3 regions of the Litoribrevibacter albus genome follow, and region 2 is predicted to be linked to each of the others. Evidence: predicted binding sites of a transcription regulator. Region 2 holds the regulator's gene; each other region holds the start of a gene.
The links. Region 2 encodes FNR, which switches genes on or off when oxygen is low (the NO sensors DNR and NnrR bind a similar motif). Its sites were predicted from a motif close to TTGATNTANATCAA; they were not measured.
Positions count from the first base shown of each region.

Region 1 (7,095 bases), on a different contig from region 2:
CTGTGCACTATTATGGAAAATCAATCGTCATATAAACGAATACTCGACAACCTGAATACCTCTGTTCTGGAACTGACGGCCGATCTGACGATCAGCTATATGAACCCAGCAGCAGAGATGTTGTTGCAGGTGAGTGCAAATCGCATGGATAACGTGCACATCAGTAGTCTCTTCCTCGAAGATGAAGATAACTTAGAACTGCTGGAACTCGCCGTTAAACGCGGACACCCATTCACCAAGCGTGAAACCACTCTACACCTCCCAACTCGGGAACCAATCACACTCGATTACATCGTTACTCCGATCACTGAGCTTCACAGCCAGACGTTCCTGATTATGGAGCTTCAACCGAGAGATCGCTTGATTCGAATCTCGCGCGAAGAAGAAATTATGGCGAAACAAGCTACCACTCAAGTGCTTGTTCGTGGCCTTGCACACGAGGTGAAGAACCCGCTCGGGGGAATTCGTGGTGCAGCCCAATTGCTGGAACGTGAATTAAACGACCCACAATTGGCCGAGTTCACTAATGTCATCATTGAAGAAACCGACCGGTTAAGAAATCTGGTCGACAAAATGCTCGGCCCCAGAAAGTTGCCAGAGCGAATCGAGACCAATATCCACGAGATCATAGAACGAGTCTGTACTTTGATAGAAGTGGAAACAAAAGGCTCGGTTAAACTCATTCGGGACTACGACCCCAGTATTCCGGAGTTTTTAGCAGACCCGTCCCAGCTTATACAAGCCATTCTGAACATCAGCCGAAATGCCATGCAGGCATTACAAGAAAACCACATCGACTCTCCATCTATCTGTTTTAAAACACGAGCACTGCGCCAGTTCACCATTGGTGCACAGCGTCATCGTTTGGTGTGTCAGTTGGATATTATTGATAACGGTCCGGGCATTCCCGAAGACATTCTCGAAAACATTTTCTACCCCATGATCAGTGGCCGAGCAGAAGGCACTGGTTTAGGGCTCTCCATTTCTCAGTCCATCATTACTCAACACGAAGGACTGATCGAATGTAAGAGTGAGCCTGGTAAAACAGCATTCACTATTTATCTACCTTTGGAGTTATCATCATGAACAAAACGAATAATGTCTGGATCGTCGACGACGACCGTTCAATTCGTTGGGTATTGGAGAAGGCCCTGTCTCAAGCCAATGTGCCCACCAGCAGTTTTGAATCCGGGGATGAGATCTTAAAGAAACTCCAGTACAGCCAACCTGAAGTGATCATCAGTGATATCCGTATGCCGGGCATCGATGGCTTAGATCTATTAGACCAGATCCAATCAGAGCACCCTGAAATTCCTGTCATCATCATGACAGCCCACTCTGATTTAGACAGTGCGGTGAAATCTTACCAACGTGGTGCGTTTGAATATCTTCCTAAACCGTTTGATATTGACGATGCCGTCACCTTGGTTAAGCGTGCACTCACTCACGCCCAAGAGCAAAAAGAAGAAGAACTGAAATCAGTAGAAGAGGCCAGCACTGAAATCATTGGTGAAGCACCTGCAATGCAGGAAGTGTTTCGCGCGATTGGTCGTTTATCTCAATCCAATATCACTGTACTAATTAACGGTGAATCTGGAACGGGTAAAGAATTGGTTGCTCATGCCCTGCATAAGCACAGCCCTCGCCGCAGTAAAGAATTTATCCCGCTGAACATGGCGGCGATTCCAAAAGACTTGATCGAGTCCGAACTGTTCGGCCATGAAAAAGGCGCATTTACCGGAGCTGCGGGTCAACGTCGTGGACGTTTTGAACAAGCCGATGGCGGCACACTGTTTCTAGACGAAATCGGAGACATGCCAGCAGAGACACAAACGCGTTTATTGCGTGTTTTGGCCGATGGTGAATTCTATCGCGTTGGTGGTCACACGCCAGTAAAAGTGGATGTGCGTATTATTGCGGCAACCCACCAAAATCTGGAGCGTTTGGTGGAAGAAGGGAAATTCCGTGAGGATTTATTCCACCGTTTAAATGTCATCCGTATTCATATTCCGAAACTGGCCGATCGTCGTGAAGATATTCCAAAGCTTGCGGACTTCTTCCTTGCAAAAGCAGCAACCGAATTGAATGTCGAAGCCAAAGTCCTGACCGAAGAAGCCGTTGAATATATGGCCGGTTTGCCTTGGAATGGTAACGTTCGCCAGCTGGAGAACACCTGTCGCTGGCTAACGGTTATGGCGTCTGGTCGTGAAGTGCATATCGGCGATCTACCGCCAGAATTACTTGATGAACAGGAAGTTCAAACCTCCACCAGCAACTGGGAAGCTGCTCTAAGAAACTGGGCAGACCAGGAACTGGCGAAAGGTAAAAAAGGCGTTTTGGACGATGCGGTTCCTACGTTTGAACGCATCATGATTGAAACCGCTCTGAAGCACACGGCGGGTCGTAAACGTGATGCATCGATCCTACTTGGCTGGGGCCGCAACACGCTCACTCGTAAGATCAAAGAGTTGGAATTAGAGACCAAAGATCATCCCGATGACGATGATGATCATTAAACAGTGTGGCCAGCTTTAGCTGGCCTTTTTTATCCTACCTGATCCAATACCCGTCTCTTAAACATCGCCCCCGATGCTTCAGCAATACGCTGACACTCGGCAACATCTACATCGGCTAAACCATCGATGGCCGATACTTCCACCTTCTGAATATACCTGGGGGCAAGCTCGATGAAATCTCGCACCGCTTGATAAGCACCTTGCTTCTTAGGATGACAATGTTGGTTATAGACCGCTTCATTCTGTGCATTCAGAGAGATCGATAACGCATCCACAACAGAGGCCAAGTCGGGCAGAATGTTTCGTTTGTGAACCAGATTCCCTAAGCCATCAGTATTCACTCTCACTGGAACGCCTTGAGCTTTCACATACGTGGCGATCTCAAGCAAAGGCAACAAGCGTAGCGTCGATTCACCAAAGCCGCAGAAGACGACCTCTTCAACCTCCGACAAATCACCCAATTCAATGATGATGTCGGAAGCACTTGGCTGTTTTTTCATATAGAGATCAAACTCATGAACCTGAGTCGAGCCATTATGTTTCGGGCAGAACTGGCATTCCAACGTGCACGCGTTGGTCAGATTGATATAACGTTTTTTACCGATGTCATAGACCAGTGTTAAAGCCATCGACCACCTCCTGACAGAATAGAGTCAGGTTAAGTCACAACGGTTAGGAAGGTTTTGATACACATCACTGGAACGGAGTTAAAAAACAAAAGTCGATCACGGCTTACCGTAAAAGGTACTACCGATAACTTTCTCTCATATAGAAAATCGGTGGACGCCCGGAATAGACACCAAAAGTTCCAGTGCCGGTTGGATCTTCATCACCACGATTATAAAAGTCAAAGTGTAACCATTCATCTACATCAAACGTGACATTGACACTGCCCTGGTTATTTACACCCGGGGCAGATAGCTCCAATACTCCTACGCCATTAGCAAACCCATTAAAGCTCCCAGTAGTATCACCACTGACAATTTTTCCTTTGTACTCCGACAAAGTAATGTTGCTGTCAGTCCAGGTATCTCCCGAACACGTATCATTAGTATTCGTTACAAAACTGTATTGGCTTGCAGCGCCTGATGCCGACACATCCATCCACAGCTCTACACGAAGAGGTAACTCTAACGGCATCAATTCAGAGCCATTGTTATTACCAACGACTGCTCGCCCATAGCGGATTTCAGTCCCTTGAATATCTGCCACAGTCACTGAAGCACAGTTCGCAGGATCATCGACGCATGCGCCATCACTGTCGGTAAGCGCTTCTTTGGGTAAGATCCAATTAATTATGGCCTCAAAGGGTTTGTCCTCAGCCACAGGCTTACCTGCTTTATCATAAGCCAGTTGATAACCAGAAAAGAGAATTTCTACTTCTCCATCATAATCGTTCAAACCCGACACGGCAGCACTAGCAGCTACGGTATAATCCTTAAGCGACGCTGCGGAAGACGCCCCGTTTGTAAAACTAGCTATAGCGCTAGGTGTACCCAGTTTGTAGTAATCATTGCCGTAATTGTTAGTGGTCTCACCACCAAGTTCTTTCGCTGTAACCGTCAGTTTAATATCCGTTTCAAAGTTAAAAAGCTGGCTTTGATAAGTGAAGTCACAACCCCATCCTGTGGCATCATTCAGCACTGGAGTATTCGAAGTGACAGAAAAGTGGTGAGGATAAAACCGACCAAGATTTAGTATTTGACCAGACGCATCGGCACCAGAGGCACCTAAATAATCATCGAGCGTAGCGGTGATATCAACACTCCCCACTTCATCATAGGATAAGGTTTGAGAAGCCAAGCCATTAGAAAACCCACTGACCGCATTGACCGACAAGTCCCCTTGCGTGCCGCCGGAAGGAATAAACCCACTTACCTGAAGACCCAGACTAACAGCAGACGATTCATTACCTAGAGAGGGTACGCAGGCATTGTTATACAGGTTTGAGAAATCATCAGGAATGCCATCTGAATCACCATCATCTTCAGAAGCCCACAAAACCCCTTTAACACTGAGATCAAAGTTTTCACCGGCAGCTTTGAAGCCGGGTGTCTTAGTGTGATCAGTAGCTAAGGTGGCATTGCTATTTGAACCTCGGTCTCCCGAAGGAATTGTACAGGTTCCACCAATATCCAACGCAAAGCCAAAGGGCCGAACCGTTACTTGGGAACTTGTCCCCAATACATCGATAGCATTTCCTTGTTCATCCTGAACAAAGCCAGAATCATCCAGGATGCTAAAAGAAAACTGACCTACATCAGAGGTAACAAGGTCAACATTAGCCACACCATTGGTAAAATCTAAATTCAAGTTTGAAACCGCTGGCTGATCAAAAGGAAGCACAACGTCATCACTATCTGCCATATCCTTTAGACTTGGTTGAGTTTGAGCTCCGGTAAATACACCTGTCGCAGGTGTCATCCATACAAAAACAGGTTTATCAGCACCAGTGTATGATCCAACAACCTGGCACTCGTTAGTAACAGAATCCTTAGCAATATAAGTAATGGTAGCGCTATGATCTCGACCTGCTACGGCAACCGTAGGATCTGTCTCGCTCCCGGAGTGAATGGAATCATCCCACTTCACCAAGAATGCATTATCAGAAAACGTCACAACACCGGATGTCACACTTAAATTATTAACCAGATCGGAGGCCGTAATCGTAACTTTATCTGCATAGATATACGTTAAATTCAAAACAGCACTGCCACCATCCGAGGCGACAAATTGATAGGTTGCAGCGCCATCGTCAGCAGTTCCATTATCAATACTTCCCTGCGCACTGTTTGTGCTCCAATCTCCGCGATTACTGGACACGGTCAAATTAATCTCTTCGGCATAGTCAGAAACAGGCGTAACACAAGGAACGGCAGAGTCTTCACAGGCTTTAATAGTCACCGCAACAGGGGAGCAAGTACTGGCATTCTCGGAAACCGAGATTTCTAAATGATCCAGATTTTGGCAAACGCCTGAAATCACCAAATTATCAATGTAAAAATAGTCATTGTACCAACTGGCGTTTTCTACAAATCGAACCCTGAAATCACTACTCAAATATGAAGATAGGTCATAGTTACGACTACCACCACTGCCTAAACTACCATTAAACGTTTCTAAAGTAGTCCAGCTAGAACCATCATAAACTTCAACAGAAATACTATCGGTAGGCTCTGCTCCCGACTCTCGAATATCAAAGCTAAGTTCAGCACTGATGGCATTACCCAGATTAACAGCTCGATAGATTCTTCTTTGAGAAATACCGCCTCCAGAAATTCTCAATTCCCCTGAGACTATCTGAACCTGATCACCTGTCGGGCTCCCATCATCGTTTTCTTCTACCCAATTATTGGTGGTCCAGTCACTGCTGCCATCGGAATTAGAATAAGAGGTTGACGAGAATTGATCTACGTAATCAATTCGACAACTTGGAGTCGACTCACAAGGCCGAGTTTGGTTATAGAGCTGAGCCATATCATCCGAACTGATGGCCTCATTAAAAATGTACAGTTCATCAATGGAACCATTCCATACAAAATCTCCGCTTTGGGTTCGATCCGCCCCAATATTTAAATGCCCATCGCCATTACCAGGGCTTGAAGAGAAAGTACTGGATGAAACCTGGACACCATCTAAATAGGACGTCATGGTAGTACCCGAATAAACGAGGCCCACGTGATGCCAACTTTCACTCACTTGCGTTAAAGAGATGCCTGTATCCCAGCTATTACTCCCATGAAACACCACCAAGGCATCATTAAAGTTTTCACGTTGAAGGTTCCAATGATTGGTGCCACCTGAAGGGTTTGATTTGGTATAAATTCCCGCCCACTGGTTTTGATCACTAACCACCGCACCTTTTACCCACACAGCGGTAGAGTAATCATTTGAGATCTGAAGAAGGGTCGTTGAATCGTCTGTGGTCAGGTAATCGTCCTGACCATCAAAATCACCGTATTGGCATGTACCGGGAGAACCGGTTCTCGCAGGATCAGACTCCCTGTTTTGGGCACCATTAACAGCCCTGCCATCAGCACCGTTACCACTGCCGTCAGAGACTTCGCCTGCTGTACCATTCCAGGTTTCCTGATCAAAAATGTAGAATGCCAAGGCATCATCATCGCCACAAAACTCAGGCTCGGTTTCCATTAAATTCTGAACCAGAGTTTGACTTAACGCCGCCTCAAACACATAGACTTCATCAATATCGCCAGAGAAATAACGACCACTAAAATACTGATCATTACCTATTTGAAGCGGATCATTATTGGTTCTTAAACTCTGATTGGTGTAACTTCGGGACGCATCAGCCACACCATTAATATAAATGGTTTGTGTCCCCTGTGACCTGGAATAGACAATGGCAACGTGGGTCCACTGATTCAGAGGCACACTGGTGTTCGAATCAAATTCTCTGGTGAAACCAGAACTGTTATTCCACCACCAGTTTATGGTGCCGTCAGGGTTAAGGTGAAACTCATAGTTTTCATCTTTCGAGAGAATGGTCATTAAACCGGAAGAGGGGTATCGATCAGGCCGAATCCAGACCGCCACCGTAAGCTCATCTTCAATATCG
Region 1 covers NZ_BSNM01000027.1:82,637-89,731, forward strand. Annotated here, with positions in the region: gene glnL (nitrogen regulation protein NR(II)) at 13-1,086, shown strand; gene ntrC (nitrogen regulation protein NR(I)) at 1,083-2,516, shown strand; gene QQL66_RS20115 (TatD family nuclease-associated radical SAM protein) at 2,546-3,145, opposite strand; gene QQL66_RS20120 (LamG domain-containing protein) at 3,264-7,095, opposite strand, start outside.
Region 1: a site for FNR is predicted at 3,200-3,213, ahead of QQL66_RS20115 (TatD family nuclease-associated radical SAM protein). Genes of this name have one in related genera too.

Region 2 (7,095 bases):
ATGGTGTTGGTAAGAGTACTCTTCTAAAAATTATTTTAGGGCAACTGACTCCTGATTCGGGTGATGTGCGTTTGGGCACGAAAATGGAAGTGGCCTATTTTGAACAGCTTAGAAGTCAGCTCGATCTAGAAAAAAGCGTCATTGATAACGTGTCGGAAGGGCGGGATAGCATTTCCATTGGTGGGCAAAATAAACACATCATTGGTTATTTAAATGATTTTCTATTTACGCCTGAGCGTTCTCGTACCCCGGTGAAAGCCTTATCCGGTGGAGAAAAGAACCGGGTGTTGCTGGCACGCCTCTTTAGTCAGCCTGCAAATGTTTTGGTTCTTGATGAGCCGACCAACGATTTGGACATGGAAACATTGGAGCTGTTGGAAGAGTTACTGATGGACTTTGACGGTACCATTATTCTAGTGAGCCATGACCGTTCTTTCTTGGATAATGTGGTCAGTAACTCCCTGATCTTCCACGGAAACGGTGTGGTTGAAGAAATCATTGGTGGATTTAACGATTGGCAATCTTCCGGAGGGAAATTTAAATTCTTGGATCAAGGCAGCCAAGAGGCTAAACGTCCAGAAGAAAAGACGGATTCAGTGAGTTCCTCAACCGTTCAGAGCACAAAAACTGAGAATTCAGATACTGATAAACCTAAGCCCAAAAAGCTCAGTTATAAATTACAGCGAGAGCTGGATATGATGCCGGATCAATTGGCTGAGCAGGAGGCTGTTGTTGAAGCGTTGCAGGAAGAGACTTCCGCAGCTGATTTTTATCAGCAGGATCATGAGCTGGTGACCAACAAACTTCAGGCGCTAGCCGAAGAAGAGGAAAAGTTGGAAGTTCTTATGGAGCGTTGGGTTGAGTTGGAAGCGATGGCTGAAGGCTAACGTTTTAAGATCGTCCGGTTCGTGTGCTGGAAACGACCCCTTATGGCTTTAAAAATTCGCCATAAGGGGCGTTTTCTATAGATCTATATTCTTACCGCCAATACATCATATTCAGCATGATGAATTACATCAGAAGCGTGAGAGCCTAATAGTAAGGCCAAGCCATGTCGGCCATGACTGCCAACAATGACGAGATCGGCGTCAATCTCTTTGGCTTTACGGTGGACTTCAGCATTCACTGAGCCTACAACAACATCAGTTTCCACTACCTCTATGCCTGTTTTGTTGATGAGTTGACGCATATTCTCTTTGGCATGCTCAATAAGTTGATCTTGTATTTCTACAACATCAAAAGGAATGTCTCCGCCAAAAGCAAAAGCAAAAGGTTCAATGGTGTGAAGGACATGAATTTTCGAGCCAAACGCATTAACAAAGGTTTTAGCTGGTTCAATTACCTTTTCTGATTCTTCCGACAGATCGACTGCCAATAGAATGGTTGAATAGTTGGTCATCCTTTAATCCTCTGTTGTCTTGCTCATCAGGTTTCCGTATTTGTCTGTGGCCTTTAAGGTTTCTGAAAGGCACATGACGCTTTTTACTTCAAACAATTTACCGGGTTACGAGATCCTCAAGTAAATTATTTTCGTAGACCATTTCCTTTTACTATGATCTTATTATTGAAGTAAGTGCTTGATCTTTCAACTTTATGATAAGTGTGTGACAAAAGTTGGAATTGGTTTAAATCAATGTTTTTCTTAAATTTAGAGCGTAATTAGGGTGATGTAATGCAGCTTTGGGTGATTGTCGCTGGTTTGGCATTTTTGATGGTGCTTGGATCTATTTTGTGGATTATGCCCTCTAAGCGTGATCGACGAATTGCAGGTCTTCGCCAAGCGGCCATCATCAAAGGTGTTCGCGTTAAATTAATTAAATACCCGTTAATCAATTTATCCGGGCGAGTGGAAGAAGGCGCTGTCGATGCGGCAGGTTATTCATTTGATGGAGTTGAAAGCAATAGGCTTCATTCGGGATGGATGCTTATTCGAAGTCATCATAATGTTGAAGAGACTTCATCCTCTTCCTCGTTTGCAGGATGGGATTGGTATATTAACCAAGGTGAATTACCTCTAGCTATAATACAGCATATTGAGTCATTGCTAGGTGCTTATAAAGAGCAACTTCATGCAGTGTCGATATTGTCCGGAGGGATAACCATAGGTTGGAATGAAGATGGAACGGCTGACGATGTCATCAAATTTGAAGATTGGGCTAATACCCTCAGAGGGCTACTTGGTGACTATTTTGCATCTTTAGATGAACATGAAGGAGAGTGAAGTCCCGTTTTCGGTAATAACAAGGATATTTCAACTAAAATGAAATATGGATCATTGGCAAGGAGTGCATTATGCCATCAGAAGTAATTGATTATTCAGTATTATCACCCGTCGGAAGTTTGGATATTCTATCCATCAATGAAATCAATCAGTTAAGCGGCCTTAATAAAGGCAAACTCTATGAAATGTTCAGACGTTGTTCTCTGGCTGTTATGAACAGTGGCATTGATAACGACGACATTGAACAGTTAGAAAATCAGTATTTGGATTTTGAAATTAGTATTGTTCCTCAAGCGCGTGGTGCTTGTATCGCTGTTCAAAATGCACCAGCGAGGGCATTTGTCGATGGAAAAATGATTCAGGGGGTCAAAGAAAATCTTTTTTCCGTTCTCAGAGATATTATTCATTTAAGCAGTCAGTTGGATCTGGACTTATTGCATGAGGAAGGCAATGGTCCTCTAATCACGGAAGCGGTTTTTCATACCTTGCGTCAGGCGAATGCTCTCCAGGCACGTGTTGATCCTAATATTATTGTTTGTTGGGGTGGACACTCCATTAGTGAGCATGAATACGACTACACCAAGGAAGTTGGCTATCAATTAGGGCTCAGAGGCTTTGATATCTGCACTGGCTGTGGTCCTGGGGCGATGAAGGGGCCGATGAAAGGTGCCAATGTTGCTCATGTGAAGCAGCGTATCAGAAACCCTAGATACATAGGTCTAACTGAACCAGGCATTATTGCAGCGGAATCCCCAAATCCGATTGTAAATGAGCTAATTATTTTGCCGGACATCGAAAAACGTCTGGAAGCCTTTGTACGATTGGGGCATGGCATAGTCGTGTTCCCAGGAGGGGCAGGAACTGCGGAAGAGATTCTCTACTTATTAGGTGTACTCATGGGGAATAAGCATGGTGCTGAAATTCCTGTGTATTTTACGGCCCCTAAAGAGTCCGAAGCGTATTTCCGACAGATCGACGAGTTTATTGGAGATACTTTGGGGCCTGAAGCTCAAAAACTTTATGAGATCATCATTGATGACCCTGAGAAGGTGGCTGTTGAGTTGAAGGCCAGAATGACTGAGGTGAAAGAACATCGTAAGGCGCGAAAAGATGCCTACTACTTTAACTGGATGTTGGATATTGCTGCTGTCTTTCAAGAGCCGTTTATTCCAACCCATGCATCGATGTCTGAATTAAACCTGAATACGGGGCAGGAGCCTCACATGCTGGCCTCTCAGTTACGACGAGCTATGTCCGGTATTGTAGCGGGGAATGTCAAAGAGCAGGGAATTGCAGAGATTCACAAGCATGGCCCGTTCAAGTTGCACGGTGAAACTAACTTGATGAAGAAACTGGATACACTGCTAACTTCTTTTGTTCAGCAGAAGCGAATGAAATTACCGGGCAGTAAATACGTACCTTGTTATCAGGTGGTTACTGACTGAAATGATATTTCATAGGTAATAAAAAAGCCCGGTTTCTATGCCGGGCTTTTTTATGAACCAGTTATTGTATAACCGGTTTCAGTGAGAGCGGACTATTAACCCGCTACTCGTTTACCGCAAGCACTGGCTGTTCCATCTTGAAGGTCGGCAAGTTCATAAAGACCATCAACGTCCAGCAGTTCAATGTCTCGGCTGCTGTCCAGGAAGCGTAGCAATTCTTTTTGTTGGAACTTACTGAAAATACGGCTAACCGTTTCTACCGCTAAGCCTAGGAAGTTACCTAAGTCGTTTCTCGACATAGTTAGACGGAAGCGGGTTGCAGAGTATCCACGGCGGTGGAATCGTTCTGAGACTGAAACTAGGAAAGTAGCAAGACGCTGCTCAGATGTTTTCTTACTTAAAAGAAGCATCATTTGTTGGTCTTCAGAGATTTCCTGGCTCATGCTTTGAAGTACCTGATCACGTAGTTCAGGCAGATCATCCGCTAACGCATCCAGGCTGTCGTATGGAATGTCACATACGGTTGTCGTTTCCAGTGCGACGGTGGTAATAGGGTATTTTTTATTAAATAACCCATTAAGACCAATCATCTCACCCGCAAAGTGGAAGCCAACAATTTGTTCTTCTCCAGAAGGACTGGTAATAAAGCTCTTCACACTGCCTGATCGAATAGCAAGCACAGAATGGAAATCATCCCCCTGGCGCCATAATGTTTGACCTTTTTGATAAGGTCGACCACGTTTAATGATTGCATCAAAACGGTCAATATCTTGCTCGTGAAGTGATAAGGGTAAGCAGAGTGAGCTCAATGAGCAGTCCTGGCAGCTAACTGCGGTACCGCACCCTTTAACGCTAGTGATTGTTTTCTGAGACATAAGCTTCAGCTTCCGTAAGTTTTGGTAATTTATAACACAGCTTTACCATTCTTAAAAGCACGTTTGTGGTGCATTTTCTAGCTATGCGCTCTAGTGACTAAAAAAAGAAATGCATCGACTATCTTATGCAAAATTCACTTTACTAACTGATAGTATAGATGTTTAAAAAAGCGCACTCTAATGGTTAATGCTGCATCTGCGAGTGATCCATTTTTGAATGGTCAATCTCAGGTGTTTGATCATTGATACCTTGTATCGATGGTTCTTCTGTCTTCTCTCTATGAATCATATGATCGTCCCCATTCTGCTCATGGCTAATCGGAGTCTTGATCATGTCATCGTGATTCATTTGTGAATGATCCATGGTTGAATGATCGATTGCAGAATGATTCATGCTCGAATGATCAGGGCCAGACGAATTATGCTGCATTGTACTATGATCATGATCACTATGCTCTGAATGATTTGTATGATCTGTGTGAGTCGTGTGGTTTGCATGATTTCCGTGGCCGAGCAGATGTTGGCCATTTCCCCAGATAATCCATAGCCCCATCAATATCATCATTATGGCAGCTAAGTTTCGGATGTTTTTGTTACGGATAATGTTGCTGAGCTGGGATGCTAGTAAACCTGTTGCTAGCATTGTAGGTAAGGTGCCGAGACCAAAGGCAAACATAACTAGTGCGGAGCTGGTTGGAGAAGCATTGGCTGAAGCAAGCACTAGGGTGCTATAAACCAGTCCACAAGGAAGCCATCCCCAAAGTAAACCAAGGGATAAGGATTTATAAACGGTATCTGCTGGTAGGAAAGGCTTAGTGAGCGGTTGAATACGTTTCCATATCCATTGTCCTGGCTTTTCTATTTTTGTAATTGCGCGAGACCAGTCAGCAATGTATAGCCCCATCAGCACAATGAAAACGCCGGCAATCAGTCGAAGTATCATACCGACGGTCGGGCTAAGATTAGCAAGAAGAGAGCTGGCTAAACCAATTAGAAAACCTGCTCCGGTGTAGCTGGTGATTCGCCCTAGATTGAACGCCAGATTTTTGCTGAAGCGCTGGGAAATATTGCCTTGGCTATTTAGACCAAACGTGGCCGTAATGCCTCCACACATTCCTATACAGTGTGCGCCACCAAGTAAACCAATAAGCAGGGCAGCGGTAAATGAGAGGGTATCAACGGTCATGTGTGGGCCTGTTATATCTTGATTGGCAGAAGGTTATTCTGGTTTGTTGGATGGCGTGTCGGAATTCGTGTCCGAATTGTTTTTCTTAATGGGTTTGGCATCATCTGGCAGCAAATCTTCATCGTCATCGAAGAGAATTTTATGCGCAGGCGTTTCCATATCATCAAACTGGCCACTTTTGATGTTCCATACCAGCGTAATAACGGCAATGGTCAAAAAGATAATTGAGATAGGAATTAAGAAAAGGATACTGTCCACACACGTTACCTCAAGTTCAGATGTTTCTTAGTCTGAGTGCATTCAGCACAACGACCAGTGAGCTTGCTGACATACCGATTGCAGCAGCCCAAGGAGGAATAAATCCTGTGGCGGCCAGCGGTAAGGCGATCAGATTATATATCAAAGCCCAACCGAGATTCTGTTTGATTATTTTTCGACACTGTTCGGCAATGGTGAACGCATTATTAATGGCGTTGAGTTGACCATTCATCAATATCATATCGGACTTGGTTTTTGCCAGGTCGGTTGCTTCATTCATCGCGATGGAAATGCCGGCCGAGGCCAAAACAGGAATGTCATTAATGCCATCGCCTATCATTAAGGTACGACATTCCTGAGTATGCAGTTTTGATAGTTGATCAAGTTTTCCTTGAGGCGTGAGGCCCGAATGTACGTGTTCGATATCCAGTGTTCTGGCCATGTCTTCGGCATTTTGGGAGCGATCACCTGTCAGCATGTGGAGATTGATCTTCCGCTGGCGGAGCGCCTGAATGGCCTCTTTTGCATCTGCTCTTAAAGTGTCCTCAACTTTAAAAAAGGCAAGAACCTGTTGTCCATCAGCTAATACAACCCAGTTATGGCTATCTGGAAGCACAACTTCATTGATGGATGTCTTCTCTTGAATAAATTGACTGTGGCCAATGTACAGGGTCTTACCGTCGACGGTGCCACTCAGGCCACCACCGGGTGTTATCTCGATATCTTGAGCTGGCTGGTTTGTTGTTGGGAAAGCTCGGGCAATAGGGTGCTCGGAGGCAGCTTCCAATCGAGCTGCCAAGGCAAGAGCTTCTGATTCAGGCAAATGGGACGGAATGTCGATGTCTGAAATAGACAGCTTACCTTCGGTTAGAGTACCTGTTTTATCAAACAGAATATCGGTAATGGTTGGCAGCCCCTCAAGAACATGTGTGCTGGTGATAATAAGACCTGAGCGTTTAAGAGAGGATGTGGCGGCTGTAATGGCAGTGGGTGTTGCTAAAGAGAGCGCACACGGACATGTTACCACCAAGACAGATAAAGCAATCCAAAATGCTTTGTCGGGGTCAATGAACATCCATGTACCCCAAACACTCACTGCAGTTATCAATA
Region 2 covers NZ_BSNM01000003.1:221,936-229,030, forward strand. Annotated here, with positions in the region: gene QQL66_RS02785 (ATP-binding cassette domain-containing protein) at 1-887, shown strand, start outside; gene QQL66_RS02790 (universal stress protein) at 971-1,399, opposite strand; gene QQL66_RS02795 (hypothetical protein) at 1,673-2,221, shown strand; gene ppnN (nucleotide 5'-monophosphate nucleosidase PpnN) at 2,293-3,666, shown strand; gene fnr (fumarate/nitrate reduction transcriptional regulator Fnr) at 3,762-4,541, opposite strand; gene QQL66_RS02810 (sulfite exporter TauE/SafE family protein) at 4,726-5,727, opposite strand; gene ccoS (cbb3-type cytochrome oxidase assembly protein CcoS) at 5,761-5,985, opposite strand; gene QQL66_RS02820 (heavy metal translocating P-type ATPase) at 6,002-7,095, opposite strand, start outside.

Region 3 (7,095 bases), on a different contig from region 2:
TCTAACGCACCACCAAAGAGACACCTATGAGCCTGACAGATCGAATCCAAATGCATTTCGGACAAGTTATCGAAACCAAAATGCATACCGCAGAGCTACTAACCGACGATATTTGTTTAGTAAGCCAGTGGTTGATCAATTGTCTAATTAACGATAATAAGATTTTATGTTGTGGTAATGGCGCATCTTCTGCTATTGCCCAGCTATTATCATCCAAACTTATGAATCGTTATGATCAAGAGCGTCCTGGGCTGCCAGCTATCACCATAGGTGCAGATAATTGTGTCGCGAGCGGTATCTCAAATACCTTTAACTTTGCCGAAGTGTTTGCTCGTCAGATTAAGGCGATTGGCCAACCAGGCGACATTCTGTTCATCATTACAACCGGCGGAAATTCCCCCAACATCATTCAGGCCATTCAAGCTGCACATGATCGAGAAGTAACGGTCATTGCTCTAACAGGCAACGACGGTGGCGGTGTTGCTACCTTACTAACAGAACACGACATTGAACTTCGGGTACCATCAGACATCAAAGCCATCATTCACGAGGCGCATATCAGCATTATCCACTGCCTATGCGATCTGATTGACTATCAACTGTTTGAGGAAGCGCAATGACAATCCGAAAACACCTTACCTTTTTAATACTGGTATTTGGTTTAACCGGCTGCGTTAGCCTACTTGATGCAACATCCGAGGGGCCAATTGAAGAATATTCAGGCACCCGGACATTAGGCACTGTTGTCGAAGATGAAAATATAGAAACCAAAATTTCAGTTAACCTAAGAAAAGCGTCTGAAACCCTCAGTAATTCTAATATCGACGTCGTTAGCTTCAACGGAGTTGTCTTACTCGTAGGAGAAGTTCCTGATCAACAAAGCAAATCACTCGCAGAACAAGTCGCCTCCAAAACCCGCTCGGTACGTAAAGTTTACAACGAACTTAACATTGCAGGCGTTAGCACCTGGATTTCACGCTATAACGATGCCTGGATCACAACCAAAGTCTCCACTCAAATGACATTTTCTGAAAACTTCCCAAGTAGCCGAGTCAAGGTAATCACTGAACAAGGGGTGGTTTATCTGATGGGATTGGTAAGCAAGAACGAAGGCGACTACGCAGTAGAAATCACCAAGAACGTTTACGGTGTAGAGAAAATAGTTAAGCTGTTTGAGTATATTTAACCAAACAATGACAAATAAAAAAGGGCCTTATCAGGCCCTTTTTTATTTTACTACTTTCAAGCTAGGTTTAGCTTTTGGCTGAGCATCAGGAGCTTTTTCATCCGAAACTCCTACAGGCTTCAATGGCGGATCATCGTCGGGCTGAGGCGCACCAGGTTCTGCACCAAACACCATCCCCTGACCATTCTCGCGCGCATAAATGGCAAGTACAGCAACAATCGGAACATATACTCGCATCGGCACACCACCGAAGCGCGCATTAAAATCAATGGCATCGTTACTGATAATCAAACCACGTACTGCAGAAGGAGAGATATTAAGAATAATCTGACCATCGGATACAAAATCCTGAGGCACCTGAACGCCCTGAACTCCAGCGTCCACAACAATATATGGCGTGAAATTATTATCCACCATCCACTCTTGTAATGCTCGAACCAGATACGGTCTACTTGGTGTCATTCTATAGCTCCAAGCGCTTATAGACGCATTTCTCTTTCTGCCTCTGAAAGGCTTGCCTGGAATGACTCACGATCAAAGATACGGATCATATAGTTATGAACACCTTTGAACGAATCTGGGATCTCAATACCAAGCTGCTTAACACGCCATAAGATAGGACCAACCAAACAATCAACAACCGTGAAGTCATCGCTCATAAAGTAAGGCTTTTCTTCAAAGATCGGAGCAACAGCAAGAATGCTGTCTTGCAAGCTCTTACGAGCCGCGTCAATATCACCTTCACCAGCCAAAATCTGATCTACCAAAGGACTCCAGTCACGCTCAATGCGATACATCCATAGGCGACTCTGTGCACGAGCAACAGGATAGACCGGTAGTAAAGGCGGATGCGGAAAGCGCTCATCCAAATATTCCATCATGATCTCTGGCTGATACAACACCAACTCACGATCAACCAACGTAGGCAACTCATTGTATGGATTAAGAGAGGCTAAATCTTCTGGCTTATTATTTGGATTTACATCCAATACATCTACAGCAACTCCCTTTTCAGCCAATACAATGCGTACACGATGGCTGTAATGGCTTTCGCCGTCAGAATAAAACGTCATAGAAGATCGTTTGGCAACTACGCCCATAAAACACCCCTAATTAAAACCAAAAACAGGGTGTGCAGGAAAAGCCCGCACACCCATCACTAAGTCTAACTATACCACTAATGATTAGTGAATATCTTTCCAATACTCACGGTTTAGTAGATAAGCACAGATAAACAGCACAACCAAGAACAACATCACGATAATACCGATGCGCACACGTTCTTGTTGCATAGGCTCAGCAGTGTACACAAGGAAGTTCACAAGATCGTAAACTGTCTCTTCGTATTCTGCTGGTGACTGGCTACCTTCTTCAGCAAGGTAAAGCACATCACAACGCTCTTCTGTAATGTCCTGACCTGTCAATACATCAATATCAACAGCAACCTGAGCACAACCTTTCTTCTGCAGACCTTGAAGCTCCATCAATACGTGTGGCATACCAACGTTCGGGAAAACTTCGTTATTCACACCCAATGGACGTGTAGAGTCTTCATAGAAAGTACGAAGATAAGTGTACAACCAATCTTCTCCACGAACACGAGCAACCAACGTCAAATCCGGTGGCGCAGCACCAAACCAACGCTTAGCAGCATCAACAGTCATAGCATTCGTCATTAGCTGACCAATTTTTGAATCATTAAAAATCAGATTCTCAACCATCAACTCATGCGGAATTTCAAGATCATCAGCAACACGCTCATAACGAGAGTATTGCATCTCGTGACAGCCCATACAGTAGTTCACGAATGTCTGAGCACCACGCTGAAGTGAAGCCTTATTTGAAACGTTAGGCTTCATATCATCTAAATGGTAACCACTTCCAGATGCAACCGCAGTTAACGGAGCAACAATGCTTAACAAAAATACAGAGATTAGTTTTTTCATTAGCCTGTCACCCTCTCTGGAACTGGTTTAGTTTTCTCTGCCTTTGTGTACCAAGGCATCAAAATGAAGAAAGCAAAATACACAACTGTCATCACAGGCGCCAACCATGGTGGCTGAGCGTATGCTGGAAGCGCACCACACACACCTAGTACCACGAAAGATACTACGAACAGTGCAATTGCAATCTTACTCAACATACCCTTGTAACGAATTGAACGCACAGGACTACGATCTAGCCAAGGAAGAACGAATAGGATAGCGATCGCTGCACCCATAGCAATTACACCCAACAGCTTATCCGGTACTGCACGAAGTACTGCATAGAAAGGCGTGAAATACCATACTGGAGCAATGTGCTCAGGTGTTTTCAGAGGGTTTGCTTCTTCAAAGTTTGCATGCTCAAGGAAGTAACCACCCATCTCAGGCATGAAGAAAATGATTCCACAGAATACAAATAGGAAAACAACAATACCTACCAAGTCATGCACTGTGTAGAACGGATGGAAAGGAATACCATCTTTAGGCACACCGTTTTCATCTAGGTTTTTCTTGATATCAACGCCATCTGGGTTATTAGAACCAACTTCATGAAGAGCAAGAAGGTGCATAACAACCAATGCAACGATTACCAAAGGAAGAGCAATTACGTGAAGCGCGAAGAAACGGTTCAAAGTAATTTCAGAAATCAGGTAGTCACCACGAATCCAGGTAGTTAAATCTTCACCAACGTAAGGAATCGCACCAAACAATGAAATAATTACCTGAGCACCCCAGTATGACATCTGCCCCCAAGGTAGTACGTATCCCATAAATGCTTCCGCACACAGCGCAAGATAGATACACATACCGAAGATCCAGATCAGCTCACGAGGCTTCTGATAAGAACCATAGATAATGCCACGGAACATATGCAGATAAACAACGATAAAGAATGCAGATGCACCCGTTGAATGCATATAACGCAATAACCAACCCCACTCAACATCACGCATGATGTATTCAACAGAAGCAAACGCTCCCGCTTGGGATGGTACAAAACTCATGGTCAACCAAATACCGGTAAGCAACTGGTTTACCAAAACAAGCATGGATAACACACCAAACACATACCATACGTTGAAATTCTTCGGCGCATAGTATTTGCTCATGTGTTTTTCATAGGCTTCCGTTACCGGCAGACGATCATCTACCCAAGCCATCAAACCTTTTTTGTCACTCATTATGCGCTCTCCTGATCAACACCGACAATTATCACGTTGTCACTCAGATATGAGTGTGGCGGCACTTCCAAGTTAATTGGAGCAGGTACGCCTTTCAGTACACGACCAGACAGGTCAAAACGAGAGCCGTGACATGGGCAGAAGAAACCACCCAACCAATCTTCACCCAAATCAGCAGGAGAGATTTCAGGACGATACTTCGGTGAACACCCTAGGTGAGTACAAATACCAACCAAAACAAGAATTTCTGGTTTGATAGAACGATTAATACCAGTTACATAAGCTGGCTGTTGTGGCTCCTCAGAATTAGGATCACGAACAGAGTCGTTCAATTTCTCAATGTTTTTCAAGGTTTCTTCGGTGCGGCGAACAATCCAAACTGGCTTACCACGCCATTCAACAATCATCTGCTGACCTGGCTCCAGTTTACTAATATCCGCTTTCACAGGTGCGCCAGCAGCTTTTGCTTTTGCACTCGGGTTCCAAGAAGCCACAAACGGGGTTGCAACGCCTACTGCACCAACTGCACCAACTGCAGATGTTGCACCTATAAGGAGGCGTCGGCGCCCTTTATTTACGCCGTCTTGATTCATGCTAGGTTATCTCCCATCAGCCAACCGTATTCTGAATCCACATACCAAATAATCCACCGAAAACAGCAAACTACTCAACACGCAATGGTTATCTCATTTTAGTCGCGGAATACTATAGAAAATAACCCTACAATACAAGCGACTAAAGACGAATAGGACTTGATATAAAACAATTAAAGAGGAATTAACAGGCAAAAAAAAGGCACTTCCAAAGAAGTGCCTTTTTCCACCAAGAAACGAATTAACGCTTCGAGAACTGTGGACGCTTACGTGCTTTACGTAGACCAACTTTCTTACGCTCAACAATACGAGCATCACGAGTAACATAACCCGCTGCACGTAGTGATGGACGAAGCGTTTCGTCATATGCCATAAGAGCACGAGTAATACCGTGACGGATAGCACCAGCTTGGCCAGAACCACCACCGCCTTTAACGGTAACAATCACGTCAAACTTCTCTAGGCTTTCAGTCAACTCAAGAGGCTGACGAACAACCATACGAGCTGTTTCACGACCGAAATACTCATCTAGAGAGCGGCTATTTACAGTAATAGAACCACTACCTGGTCTTAGGAAGACACGTGCAGTAGAGCTTTTGCGACGACCTGTGCCGTAGTATTGTGTTACAGACATAGTAGACTTCCGTTAAATATCCAGTTCTTGAGGCTGCTGTGCAGCATGTGGGTGTTCAGCACCAGCGTATACTTTCAACTTAGAAAACATCGCACGACCAAGCGGGTTTTTAGGAAGCATACCCTTAACCGCTTTCTCGATTACCATTTCTGGCTTGCGTTCGATCATTTCGTTGAAGTTAGCAGAACGCATACCACCTGGATAACCAGTATGACGGTAGTACATTTTATCTGCAGCCTTGTTACCTGTTACAGCAACTTTCTCAGCGTTTACGATAACAATATAGTCACCGGTATCAACGTGAGGTGTATATTCAGGCTTATGTTTACCACGAAGACGACTTGCTACTTCAGTGGCCAAACGACCCAAGGTTTTGCCTTGAGCATCTACGACATACCAGTCGCGTTTAACTGTTTCTGGTTTTGCGCTAAAAGTTTTCATTCTTACCAGCCTAGATTGGGCAGTTTCTAAAAAGCAGGGCATTCTACATAAATAGGCATGCATCTGCAAACTTTAAAGCGGACTCTTTCAGTGTGGGAAACTGAGCCGGCGAGTATACAACAAAAAACAATTAATGTAAGCCCCAAAGGTTGTAACCCTTCTCAGCTTTCTATATAAAGGTACGAATCCAAACTCTAATAATAAAAGACCCAAAGGTTAAGAGATGAGAAAAACAACAACACGCCCTTCACACATCTCCCTTTTTGCAAAACTAAGCCTATTCCTTAGCTTTGTTGTTTCAAATGCCTCCTTTGCCATCGCCGATGAGCAGGCTTTGATAACATCAACAGAAATGCAACTTGCCGCTTATCAGGTTTCTACACGCTTTCACCAATTAACCCTGCATGAAGGCGATTCATTGATTCAAGAAAAATTAGAGCAAGACATTTCTCATTTAAACGGCTTACGCAAAGAACTGTCAGAAAGCAATGCACCAGAAAGTGCCGAAGCAATCAAAGAGTCACTAGCCATTTCAAAAGACTACATCGTTTTTGCAGGCAAGAATGAAATCGCTTCCGAAGGTTTTACATCCCAGTACGCCATTACAGATCTTCATGAAGCACGTTTCAATCTTCTTAAAACCCTGAATAAGATCATTGATAAAGAAATAGAAGTTTCTGGCAATTCAAAGAAATACGATCTATTAAAAGCAGCCACTTTATTACAACAAATGACCTCTGATTATGTTCGTCGTTCTGTTGCCACTGGCGGTGCTGGTTTATATGTTGAAGGCGAGGAGAAAATGGATACACCAGACGTGCTTGCTGGAAAATTCTCCGAACAATTAGCAAGTATCAGTCAGATGCACAAAGGCAACCCAGAAATTTCAAACCTCATTCGAAGCATTGATCGCAAATGGCGGTTCATTGAGCCATCCTTCAAGAACTACAACACCAATACTGTTCCATTCCTGGTAACCAAGTACTGCGACACCATTGTTGAAAAACTGTCTGAAGCAGCCGATCAAATATAAGAAAACACCTGCCACGCACGGCGTGTCAGGTTCTTTCAGTCA
Region 3 covers NZ_BSNM01000026.1:8,718-15,812, reverse strand. Annotated here, with positions in the region: gene QQL66_RS18810 (YraN family protein) at 1-5, shown strand, start outside; gene QQL66_RS18805 (SIS domain-containing protein) at 27-620, shown strand; gene QQL66_RS18800 (BON domain-containing protein) at 617-1,186, shown strand; gene QQL66_RS18795 (ClpXP protease specificity-enhancing factor) at 1,229-1,648, opposite strand; gene QQL66_RS18790 (glutathione S-transferase N-terminal domain-containing protein) at 1,666-2,286, opposite strand; gene QQL66_RS18785 (cytochrome c1) at 2,371-3,132, opposite strand; gene QQL66_RS18780 (cytochrome b) at 3,132-4,352, opposite strand; gene petA (ubiquinol-cytochrome c reductase iron-sulfur subunit) at 4,352-4,945, opposite strand; gene rpsI (30S ribosomal protein S9) at 5,187-5,579, opposite strand; gene rplM (50S ribosomal protein L13) at 5,592-6,020, opposite strand; gene QQL66_RS18760 (hypothetical protein) at 6,244-7,053, shown strand; gene QQL66_RS18755 (TatD family hydrolase) at 7,089-7,095, opposite strand, start outside.
Region 3: a site for FNR is predicted at 5,105-5,118, ahead of petA (ubiquinol-cytochrome c reductase iron-sulfur subunit). Genes of this name have one in related genera too.